3 linked regions of the Roseobacter denitrificans OCh 114 genome follow. The protein of the gene in region 1 binds, or shares a complex with, the protein of each later gene. Links are inferred from orthologs where the notes say so. Each region holds a gene or a part of one and is shown on either strand. Other genes may lie near its edges.

Region 1 (3,060 bases):
AACATTTATGAGGGTCACAAAGCAATCTTGACCTTGATCCCTGCATACCCGTCGATTATATGCCCACGATCACCATTTTGGTGACATAGAATCGAAACGCCGTGTTTGGTCGCTCCCGTCGCTGGGGACCACATCCGGCAAAAGGAGAAGCGACAATGAAACTGCATGAACTTTCCGACAATGATGGTGCGGCCAAGAAACGCAAGCGCGTTGGGCGTGGTCCGGGTTCTGGCACCGGTAAAATGGGTGGCCGGGGTATCAAGGGTCAGAAATCCCGTTCGGGTGTGGCCATCAAGGGCTATGAGGGCGGCCAGATGCCGCTCTATCAACGTCTGCCAAAGCGGGGCTTCAACAAGCCGAACCGCAAGGCCTATGCCGTTGTAAACCTTGGTCTCATCCAGAAATTCGTGGATGCGGGCAAGATCGACGCGAGCGCCGCCATCACCGAAGACGCACTAATTGCCTCCGGCCTCGTGCGTCGCAAGAAGGACGGTATTCGCGTGCTGGCCAAGGGCGATGTGACGGGCAAACTGAACATCGAAGTCACCGGCGCATCCAAATCCGCTATCGAAGCCGTGGCCAAAGCGGGCGGTTCCCTGACCGTTACGGCGCCCGTCGCGGAAACGTCAGAGGCGTAAGCCCAAGATCAGACTTGTGGGCGGCGGCTGCGCCGCTTACATACGTCTTTAGTTTTCCATGACGCCGCCCAGCCGGAAAACGGCCCGGGCGGCGCATTTGTTACGAAAGAGAGCCCTTCATGGTTTCTGCTGTCGAGAGCATGGCTGCCAATACGAGTTGGTCCGCGCTGGGTAAGGCAACTGACCTGCGCAACCGTATCCTGTTTACGCTGGGACTGCTGATCGTTTACCGCCTCGGGACGTTTATCCCGGTGCCGGGGATTGATGGCGTCGCCCTGCGCGAGTTCATGGAGCAGGCGGGGCAGGGCATCGGCGGTATGGTGTCGATGTTTACCGGCGGCGCCTTGGGGCGGATGGGGATCTTTGCCCTGGGCATCATGCCCTATATATCGGCCTCGATCATCGTGCAGCTTATGACGGCCATGGTGCCCAAGCTGGAAGCCCTGAAGAAAGAGGGCGAGCAGGGCCGCAAGAAGATCAACCAATACACGCGCTATGGTACGGTTTTCCTTGCCACGTTGCAGGCCTATGGCCTTGCGGTGAGCCTTGAAGCGGGCGACATCGTCACCGATCCGGGCATGTTTTTCCGCGCATCCTGCGTGATTACGCTGGTCGGTGGCACCATGTTCCTGATGTGGCTGGGCGAGCAGATCACCGCGCGCGGCATCGGTAACGGTATTTCGCTGATCATCTTTGTGGGCATTATCGCCGAGGTTCCGGCCGCGATGGCGCAGTTCTTTGCCTCTGGCCGCTCGGGCGCGATCAGCCCTGCGGTGATCATCGGTGTGATTATCATGGTGATCGCGACGATCATGTTCGTGGTGTTCATGGAGCGTGCCCTGCGCAAGATCCACATACAATACCCGCGCCGTCAGGTGGGCATGAAGGTTTATGACGGTGGTTCCAGCCACTTGCCGGTCAAGGTCAACCCGGCGGGCGTTATCCCGGCGATCTTTGCCTCGTCGCTTTTGTTGCTGCCGGTAACGATCAGCACGTTCTCGGGCAATTCGACGAACCCGATCATGTCGTGGCTGCTGGCGAATTTTGGCCCCGGTCAGCCGCTCTATCTGGCGTTTTTCACGACGATGATTGTGTTCTTTACCTATTTCTACACGTTCAACGTCAGCTTCAAGCCAGACGATGTGGCGGATAACCTTAAAAACCAGAACGGGTTCATTCCGGGCATCCGCCCGGGCAAGAAGACCTCGGAATATCTGGAATATGTGGTGAACCGCGTGCTGGTTCTGGGCTCGGCCTATCTGGCGGCTGTGTGCCTCTTGCCGGAAATCCTGCGCGGTGAATTCGCCATTCCGTTCTATTTCGGCGGCACATCTGTTCTCATTGTCGTCTCGGTAACGATGGATACCATTCAGCAAGTGCAAAGCCATTTGCTGGCCCACCAATACGAAGGCCTGCTGGAGAAGTCGCAACTGCGCGGCAAAAGCGGCAAGGGCCGCAAGAAACGGAGCCCTGTGCGTCGATGAATATAATACTGTTGGGGCCACCAGGGGCCGGTAAAGGAACACAGGCCCGGATGCTCGAACAAGAGCGCGGCATGGTCCAGTTGAGCACCGGTGATATGCTGCGCGAGGCCAAGGACAGCGGCACGGAGATGGGAAAGGTTGTCGCCGATGTGATGGCGCGCGGTGCCCTGGTGACGGATGAGATCGTGATCGGTCTGATCAAGGAAAAGCTGGATACGGTCGAGGCGTCGGGTTTCATCTTTGACGGTTTCCCACGCACTTTGGCGCAGGCCGATGCCTTGGGTGCTTTGATGGAAGAAACGGGCCAGACGCTGGATAAAGTGGTTGAGATGCGCGTTGATGATGCAGCCCTTGTGGCGCGGATCACGGCACGGTCGACCTGCGCGGGCTGCGGTGAGGTCTACAACGATCAAACCAAGCCAATCCCGGCCGACGGGGTGTGCACCAATTGCGGGCAGGCCAAGGAATTCAAGCGTCGCGCGGATGACAATGAGGAAAGCCTCAAGACGCGTCTGATGGAATATTACAAACAGACCTCGCCGCTGATCGGGTATTACTATGCCAAGGGCATGCTGTCGCGGGTCGACGGTCTGGGCGCGATTGATGCGGTGCAGGGCGAAATCAAGGCTGTGTTGGACGCGTAAACGCCGACACCGGCTAAGATCCCGACTTAAACTTCGTCAGGCTTTCTGATCTGGGCCGCGAAGCTGGGAATCCGGTGCAGGATGAAGTCATAAAAGGCAGCATTGCGCTTTTTGGCCCCTTTGATCTTCTGATCCTTGAGGTGCTTGATGGCCGCTTCCAGAACAGACACCACCTGTTTGTTGGTTTCCCATTTTTTGGCCGCCCCGCGTGAAGGATGCCACCCTTCCACCCGGCCATTAATCTTGCGAAACACTTCGAAGAGCTTTCCGTCGGTCGCGACGTCCATACCCGGT
Region 2 (3,080 bases), 460 kb from region 1 along the record:
CCCCGCATCCCCGCCGCGTAGCGCGGCAAGCGCGTGTGGCCGCCATCGACAAGGCAGTTCGCCGCAACCTTTCGCGTTTTGACGGCGTCGCCGACACTGAAAAGCTGTGGAACCTGCGACGGTCGGTCCGCAGGCCCGCCAGTTGCAAGCACTTTGTCCACGTCTTGCGCGCGCAAGGCCCGATCCGCCAGAGGGCTTGGCACCGGGTCCGCGCCCGCGTACTCACGTGGATCGACAACACCACTGTGCACCAGCAAATCGGCCAACCCGGCTATCCATTTTTCGTAATAGCTAAAGCGCGCATAATCCGTGGGGGAGAGTTTTTCACGCGCGTGCCGTGAGATGTCGATGTTCCACTGACCCAGACTGCCAGAGGCCAGCGTCACGGCCAAGGCACGCGCATGCCAGTCCTCTTTGAAGCGCAGGTTCTCATTTTCCGGTATGACAGGGCCGTCGCCATACCGCCCGCCCATGTCGTGCGGACGTGTCATGTCGTGCCCGCCGCGGGGTAGTGCGCGAGGCCCGTGCCGATCATGCTGTCGCGGGTGACGAGGTCCATCAAGGCCTTCTCATCCAATCCGTCGGTGCCATCGGGACGTCGCGGAATGACCAGATAGCGCACCTCGGCTGTGCTGTCCCAGACGCGCACGGCCACGTCAGAGGGCAAGGCGACCCCAAAGTCCGCCAGCACCTTTCGCGGCTCGCGTACCGCGCGGGCGCGATACGCATCCGATTTATACCAAGTCGGCGGAATGCCGAGCAGCGGCCAAGGATAACAGCTGCACAGGGTGCACACGACCATGTTATGAACGCTATCCGTGTTTTCAACGGCCACCATATGTTCGCCCTGACGCCCATAATATCCCAGTTCGGACACGACCTTTGTAGCATCCTCCAGCAAGGCGGCGCGGAACGCGGGGTCCGTCCATGCTTTGACCACCACATGCGCTCCGTTGCGCGGGCCGATCCTGTTTTCATAGGTATCAATGATCGCATCCAGCGCTTGCGGATCAATCAGCCCTTTTCGGGTCAGCAGCGTTTCCAGAGCCTTGATGCGCAGCGCAGGGTCGCTGGGCAGCAGAGTATGCGGGTGAGTGTGGTCATCGTGATCATGCGGCATGACGCAAGGATGCGTCCAAGCGGCCATGTTTGTCCAGTCGCTTTGGATGGCAAATGCTGAACCTGGCCACCAAAGGGCCCCGGGCTTCATGCCGGCAAAGGCCGAAGTGAGAGGCAATATCAACCGGTTCGCGCAGCACGATCGAGGCTTGCGAGGGGCCGCAATCGACCTGTTGCGGCAACCTCGATTGGAATCCTCCCTTGCGGGTGGGGACAAACTTGCCTAGATACGCCCAAAGTCGCTTTGAACCCCACAGGTCCTTCATGGAAAACGTCGTCCTGATCATACACCTTATCCTCGCTTTGGGGCTGATCGCAGTCGTACTGCTGCAGCGTTCCGAGGGGGGTGGCCTTGGCATGGGTGGCGGTGGTGGTGGCGCCATGACCGGACGCGCGGCGGCTACCGCCCTGGGCAAGGTCACATGGCTGCTGGCGATTGCTTTTATCTGTACCTCGATCACGCTGACGATATTTGCGGCTGAGAACGCATCGGGATCTTCGGTGATTGACCGCCTCGGCGTGACGCCACCGGCGGCGGATCGCGGCGAGACGCCCGCACTGCCCGACAGTGACCTCTTGCTGCCCCCCTCGGCAGATGAGAACGCGCCTTTGGTGCCGACGCTGGACTGACATAGCACTACAACACCTTGAGAATTGTCAGGATTTTGCAACATCATATTGCGAGTGGCCTTGCTTTGCCCGCACGAATCCTGATAAACTTTACTCCCGTGGTGCTGCGACTTTTCGCAGTCGAAATTTCGCGAAACGGACTTTAATTCGCGGCGACGCACGGGAGCAGCTCAAGCAATGGCACGATATATTTTCATCACCGGTGGCGTGGTTTCGTCGCTTGGAAAAGGGCTGGCCTCGGCGGCTCTGGGTGCCTTGCTGCAGGCGCGTGGTTTCTCGGTCAGATTACGCAAGCTCGACCCCTATCTGAATGTTGACCCCGGCACGATGTCACCCTTTGAACACGGTGAGGTTTTTGTTACGGATGATGGCGCGGAAACCGACCTTGATCTGGGACACTATGAGCGTTTCACCGGTGTCGCGGCGCGCAGCACTGATTCCGTATCTTCCGGGCGGATTTATTCCACGGTTCTGGAAAAGGAACGGCGCGGTGATTACCTGGGCAAAACCATACAGGTGATCCCCCATGTGACGAATGAGATCAAGGATTTCATCGCCATCGGCGACGATGAGGTTGATTTCATGCTGTGTGAAATCGGCGGGACGGTCGGTGATATCGAAGGCTTACCATTCTTTGAAGCGATCCGGCAGTTCACCCATGACAAGCCGCGCGGGCAATGCATCTTTATGCACCTGACCTTGCTGCCCTATCTTGCCGCCTCAGGCGAGTTGAAAACCAAACCGACGCAGCATTCGGTCAAAGAACTGCAATCCATCGGCATTGCGCCCGATATCCTTGTCTGCCGCTCCGAACACCCGATTCCGGAAAAGGAACGGGAAAAAATCGCGCTGTTCTGCAACGTGCGCAAGGAAGCCGTTGTGGCGGCCTATGATCTGAAAACCATCTACGACGCGCCGCTTGCCTATCACGAACAGGGGCTTGATCAGGCTGTTCTGGATGCGTTTGACATCTCACCCGCGCCCAAACCCGACCTGACGGTATGGCGGGATGTGTCGGACCGGGTGCATAATCCCGAAGGCGAAGTCAAAGTGGCCATCGTCGGCAAATACACGCAGCTTGAGGATGCGTATAAATCCATTGCCGAGGCGCTGACCCACGGCGGAATGGCGAACCGCGTCAAGGTGATCGTGGAATGGGTCGACGCCGAAGTCTTCGACACGCAGGATGTCGCGCCGCACCTTGAAGGGTTCCACGCGATCCTTGTCCCCGGCGGGTTTGGAGAACGCGGCACCGAAGGCAAGATTAAGGCCGCTCAATATGCACGCGAGCACAATGTACCCTACCTTGGCATTTGCCTCGGCATGCAGAT
Region 3 (3,423 bases), 990 kb from region 1 along the record:
TTATAGCGTTCACCCAACGTGGCGCGCGCTGCGATCATGTGACCCAGCTTGATGTCCTCGCCATTCACTGTCGCGATGACCGTGTCTGCCGTCAGCGCGGTGTCATCCTGTGCAACCACAGGGGCAGCAATCGCTGCCGTCAACGCGGAAAAAGCCAGAATTCTGAGATGTTTTTGCATGTAATCGTCCTATGAGGGGGTCGCGACGGGGCGCGACATTGACACGGTTTGGCGTGACCCTTACATCCCGCGTGTGGCGCTGCAAGAGTGTAGCGATCAATAACTTTCTATGGGCTGCGTCGCAGACGAGCAAGCAGATCGGCACCTGCCCGTATTACTTCGGCTGGAGAACGCATGCTGGGCATCGGAACTATTTCAAGAAAGATCTTTGGCTCGCCCAACGACCGTAAAGTCAAAGCGACCCGTCCTGTCATTGCCCAGATCAATGCGCTTGAACCTGAGTTCGAAAAACTCAGCGATGAGGGGCTCAAGGAAAAGACCGAAGAGTTCCGCAAACGTGCGCTGGAGGGGGAAAGCCTCGATGCGTTGTTGCCCGAAGCCTTTGCCAACTGCCGCGAGGCGGCGCGCCGTGCCCTGGGGCTGCGTGCCTTTGACACGCAGTTGATGGGGGCCGTGTTCCTGCATCAGGGCAATATCGCCGAGCAGAAAACCGGTGAGGGTAAAACGCTGACCGCCACCTTTGCCGCCTACCTGAACGGGCTGACGGGTCGTGGTGTGCACATCGTGACGGTCAATGAATATCTGGCAAAACGCGACGCCGCTTGGATGGGCAGCGTCTTTGGTGCCTTGGGTCTGACCACCGGCGTGGCCTATTCCGACATGCCCGAGGATGAAAAGCGCAAGGCCTATGCCAGCGATATCACCTATGCGACCAATAACGAGCTTGGGTTTGACTATCTGCGCGACAATATGAAATCCGAGTTGGATCAGATTTATCAAAAACAGCATAACTTCGCCATTGTGGACGAAGTCGACAGTATCCTGATCGACGAAGCGCGCACGCCTTTGATCATTTCCGGTCCCTCTCAGGATCGGTCCGAGATGTACAAGACCGTCGACGCGGTGATCCCTCAGGTGCGTGACGATCATTTCGAGTTGGATGAGAAAACCCGCAACGTCACCTTTACGGATGAGGGCAATGAGTTTCTCGAAGAAATCCTGCACGCGCAGGGCCTCCTCGAAGAGGGCCAGTCGCTCTATGATCCGGAAAGCACAACGGTTGTTCACCACGTCAATCAGGGTCTGCGCGCGCATAAACTGTTCCAGCGCGACAAGGATTACATCGTGCGCGACGACAATGTCGTTCTGATTGATGAGTTCACGGGCCGTATGATGCCCGGTCGTCGGCTGTCCGATGGTCTGCACCAGGCCATCGAGGCCAAGGAAGGCGTTGACATCAAACCGGAAAACATCACGCTGGCTTCCGTTACGTTCCAGAATTATTTCCGCCTGTATGACAAGCTGTCCGGCATGACCGGTACGGCCCTGACCGAAGCCGAAGAATTCATGGAAATCTATGGTCTTGGTGTGGTCGAGGTGCCGACGAACAAGCCCATCGCGCGGGTTGACGAAGACGATCAGGTCTATCGCACAGCGCGCGAGAAATACGAGGCGATGCTGGAAAAGATCAAGGAAAGCAACGCAAAAGGCCAGCCGGTTCTGGTCGGTACGACCTCCATCGAAAAGTCGGAGATGTTGAGCAATATGCTCAAACAAGCCGGTATCACCCACAATGTTCTGAACGCGCGCCAGCACGAGCAGGAAGCGCAGATTGTGGCCGATGCAGGTAAATACGGCGCGGTGACGATTGCGACAAACATGGCGGGCCGTGGGACGGATATTCAGCTGGGCGGCAATGTGGATTTGCAGGTCATGAATGCCCTGACCGCCGACCCCGATGCGGACCCTGAAGCCCTGCGCGCCAGCATCGAGGCGCAGCATGCAGATGAAAAGGCCAAGGTGCTGGCGGCAGGCGGTCTTTATGTTCTGGCCTCGGAACGCCACGAAAGCCGGCGCATCGACAACCAGCTGCGCGGGCGGTCCGGTCGTCAGGGTGACCCGGGGCGGTCGTCATTCTTTCTGAGCCTCGAAGATGACCTGATGCGTATCTTCGGGTCGGAACGGTTGGAGAAAGTCCTCAAGACCCTTGGCCTCAAAGAGGGTGAGGCGATTGTGCACCCTTGGGTCAACAAATCTCTTGAGCGCGCGCAGTCAAAGGTCGAAGGCCGCAACTTTGACATCCGCAAACAGTTGCTGAAGTTCGACGACGTCATGAATGAGCAGCGCAAGGTGATCTTTGGTCAGCGTCGCGAGATCATGGAAGCCAAGGACCTGTCCGAGATCACGACGGATATGCGCCATCAGGTCATCGACGATTTCATCGAACAATATCTGCCGCCGAACACCTACGCCGATCAATGGGATGCAGAAGGCCTGTATGCCGCGGTTCAGGAGCAACTGGGCATTGACGTGCCCGTGATGGATTGGGTCGAGGAAGAGGGCGTCGACGACGAAGCCATCCGCGAACGTCTGGTCGAGGCGACCGACAAGCTGATGACCGAAAAAGCCGGTCAATTCGGTGCGGAAAACATGCGCAACATCGAAAAACAGCTTTTGTTGCAGGCGATTGATACGAAATGGCGTGAACACCTGTTGACGCTGGAGCATCTGCGTTCGGTCGTCGGGTTTCGTGGGTATGCACAGCGCGATCCGCTCAACGAGTATAAGAACGAATCGTTCCAACTGTTTGAATCCATGCTGGACAGCCTGCGCGAAGATGTGACGCAAAAGCTCTCGCAAATCCGTCCGATGACGGAGGAAGAACAACAGGCGATGATCGAACAGATCCGCGCCCAGCAGGCGGCTGCCCAAGCGGCGGCAGCAGGCCCGACCGTATCCGCACAAGCCGGACCGGTTGCCGGGCCGGCGGACGCAGCTGTAGCCTTTGACGAAAATGACCCATCTACCTGGGGCAACCCGGGACGTAACGAGCCTTGTCCCTGTCAGTCAGGCAAGAAGTTCAAACACTGTCACGGCCGTTTGATCTGAACCATCGAACGGAATGGTCCCATCTTTGAGCGTTTGACGAAATACCTGAAACATCAGGTATCAGGTAACGCAGGACTGCTGTCTTCGGCGCTGAAAAACCGTTGCGCGGCCCTGATGGCAGCAGCTTAAGATCGGGCACGGGGCGTATGCCGCCCTCCATCAAAACGGGACCGTAACCGTTGTCGATATCCGCCATGCCTGATGGGGTTTTGCTGGCGGGCCTGACTGGCCCGCCCAGATCATATGGCTTTTAACCCTAGCCCTTCATGCTGTCCCAAAAGCTTTTGACAGACGAGAAAAAGCTAGATGATTCCGGGTTGTTGTTCTCGGATAACTCATCGAATTCTGCCAACAG

The links.
Region 2: secY (region 1) and secG share a complex: the UniProt entries of both Escherichia coli proteins name them as parts of the sec protein translocase complex. The link is inferred for Roseobacter denitrificans OCh 114 from one-to-one orthologs.
Region 3: the proteins of secY (region 1) and secA are in contact, whole or in part, in a crystal structure (PDB 3DIN), measured with the Thermotoga maritima proteins. The link is inferred for Roseobacter denitrificans OCh 114 from one-to-one orthologs. Residues at the interface, in WP_004081795.1 of Thermotoga maritima: Glu108, Gly109, Glu110, Glu111, Ala236, Glu237, Arg238, Arg239, Ile240, Thr241, Ile242, Gln243, Tyr244, Ala245, Arg246, Arg247, Val248, Thr249, Gly250, Arg251, Arg252, Val253, Tyr254, Gly256, Ala257, Ser258, Thr259, Tyr260, Leu261, Pro262; in WP_004082002.1 of Thermotoga maritima: Glu261, Ala262, Arg263, Lys300, Ala301, Arg302, Thr303, Ile304, Ile305, Leu323, Tyr324, Asp325, Pro326, Val329, Ser330, Tyr333, Ile336, Lys340, Phe345, Val349, Glu363, Phe364, Tyr374, Ser375, Gly376, Gly377, Glu393, Ile395, Thr482, Ser483.

What each region holds. Positions count from the first base shown.
Region 1 is NC_008209.1:1,361,241-1,364,300, forward strand. Bases 35-2,939 are described here. They hold secY (preprotein translocase subunit SecY), read left to right. Parts: upstream 35-757; coding sequence 758-2,122; downstream 2,123-2,939. Other genes in these bases: rplO (50S ribosomal protein L15), read left to right, coding at 156-638; RD1_RS06635 (adenylate kinase), read left to right, coding at 2,119-2,766; RD1_RS06640 (hypothetical protein), read right to left, coding at 2,793-2,939. Outside these bases: more of RD1_RS06640, read right to left, coding at 2,940-3,060. UniProt on the Escherichia coli protein: The central subunit of the protein translocation channel SecYEG. Consists of two halves formed by TMs 1-5 and 6-10.
Region 2 is NC_008209.1:1,819,242-1,822,321, reverse strand. Bases 142-3,066 are described here. They hold secG (preprotein translocase subunit SecG), read left to right. Parts: upstream 142-1,383; coding sequence 1,384-1,749; downstream 1,750-3,066. Other genes in these bases: RD1_RS08810 (CTP synthase), read left to right, coding at 1,927-3,066; nthA (nitrile hydratase subunit alpha), read right to left, coding at 488-1,120; nthB (nitrile hydratase subunit beta), read right to left, coding at 142-491. Also shown: more of nthB, read right to left, coding at 1-141; more of RD1_RS08810, read left to right, coding at 3,067-3,080. UniProt on the Escherichia coli protein: Subunit of the protein translocation channel SecYEG. Overexpression of some hybrid proteins has been thought to jam the protein secretion apparatus resulting in cell death; while this may be true it also results in FtsH-mediated degradation of SecY.
Region 3 is NC_008209.1:372,699-376,121, reverse strand. The notes cover bases 1-3,268. They hold secA (preprotein translocase subunit SecA), read left to right. Parts: upstream 1-353; coding sequence 354-3,068; downstream 3,069-3,268. Other genes in these bases: RD1_RS01785 (foldase protein PrsA), read right to left, coding at 1-179. Also shown: molecular chaperone DnaJ, read right to left, coding at 3,325-3,423. UniProt on the Escherichia coli protein: Required for protein export, interacts with the SecYEG preprotein conducting channel.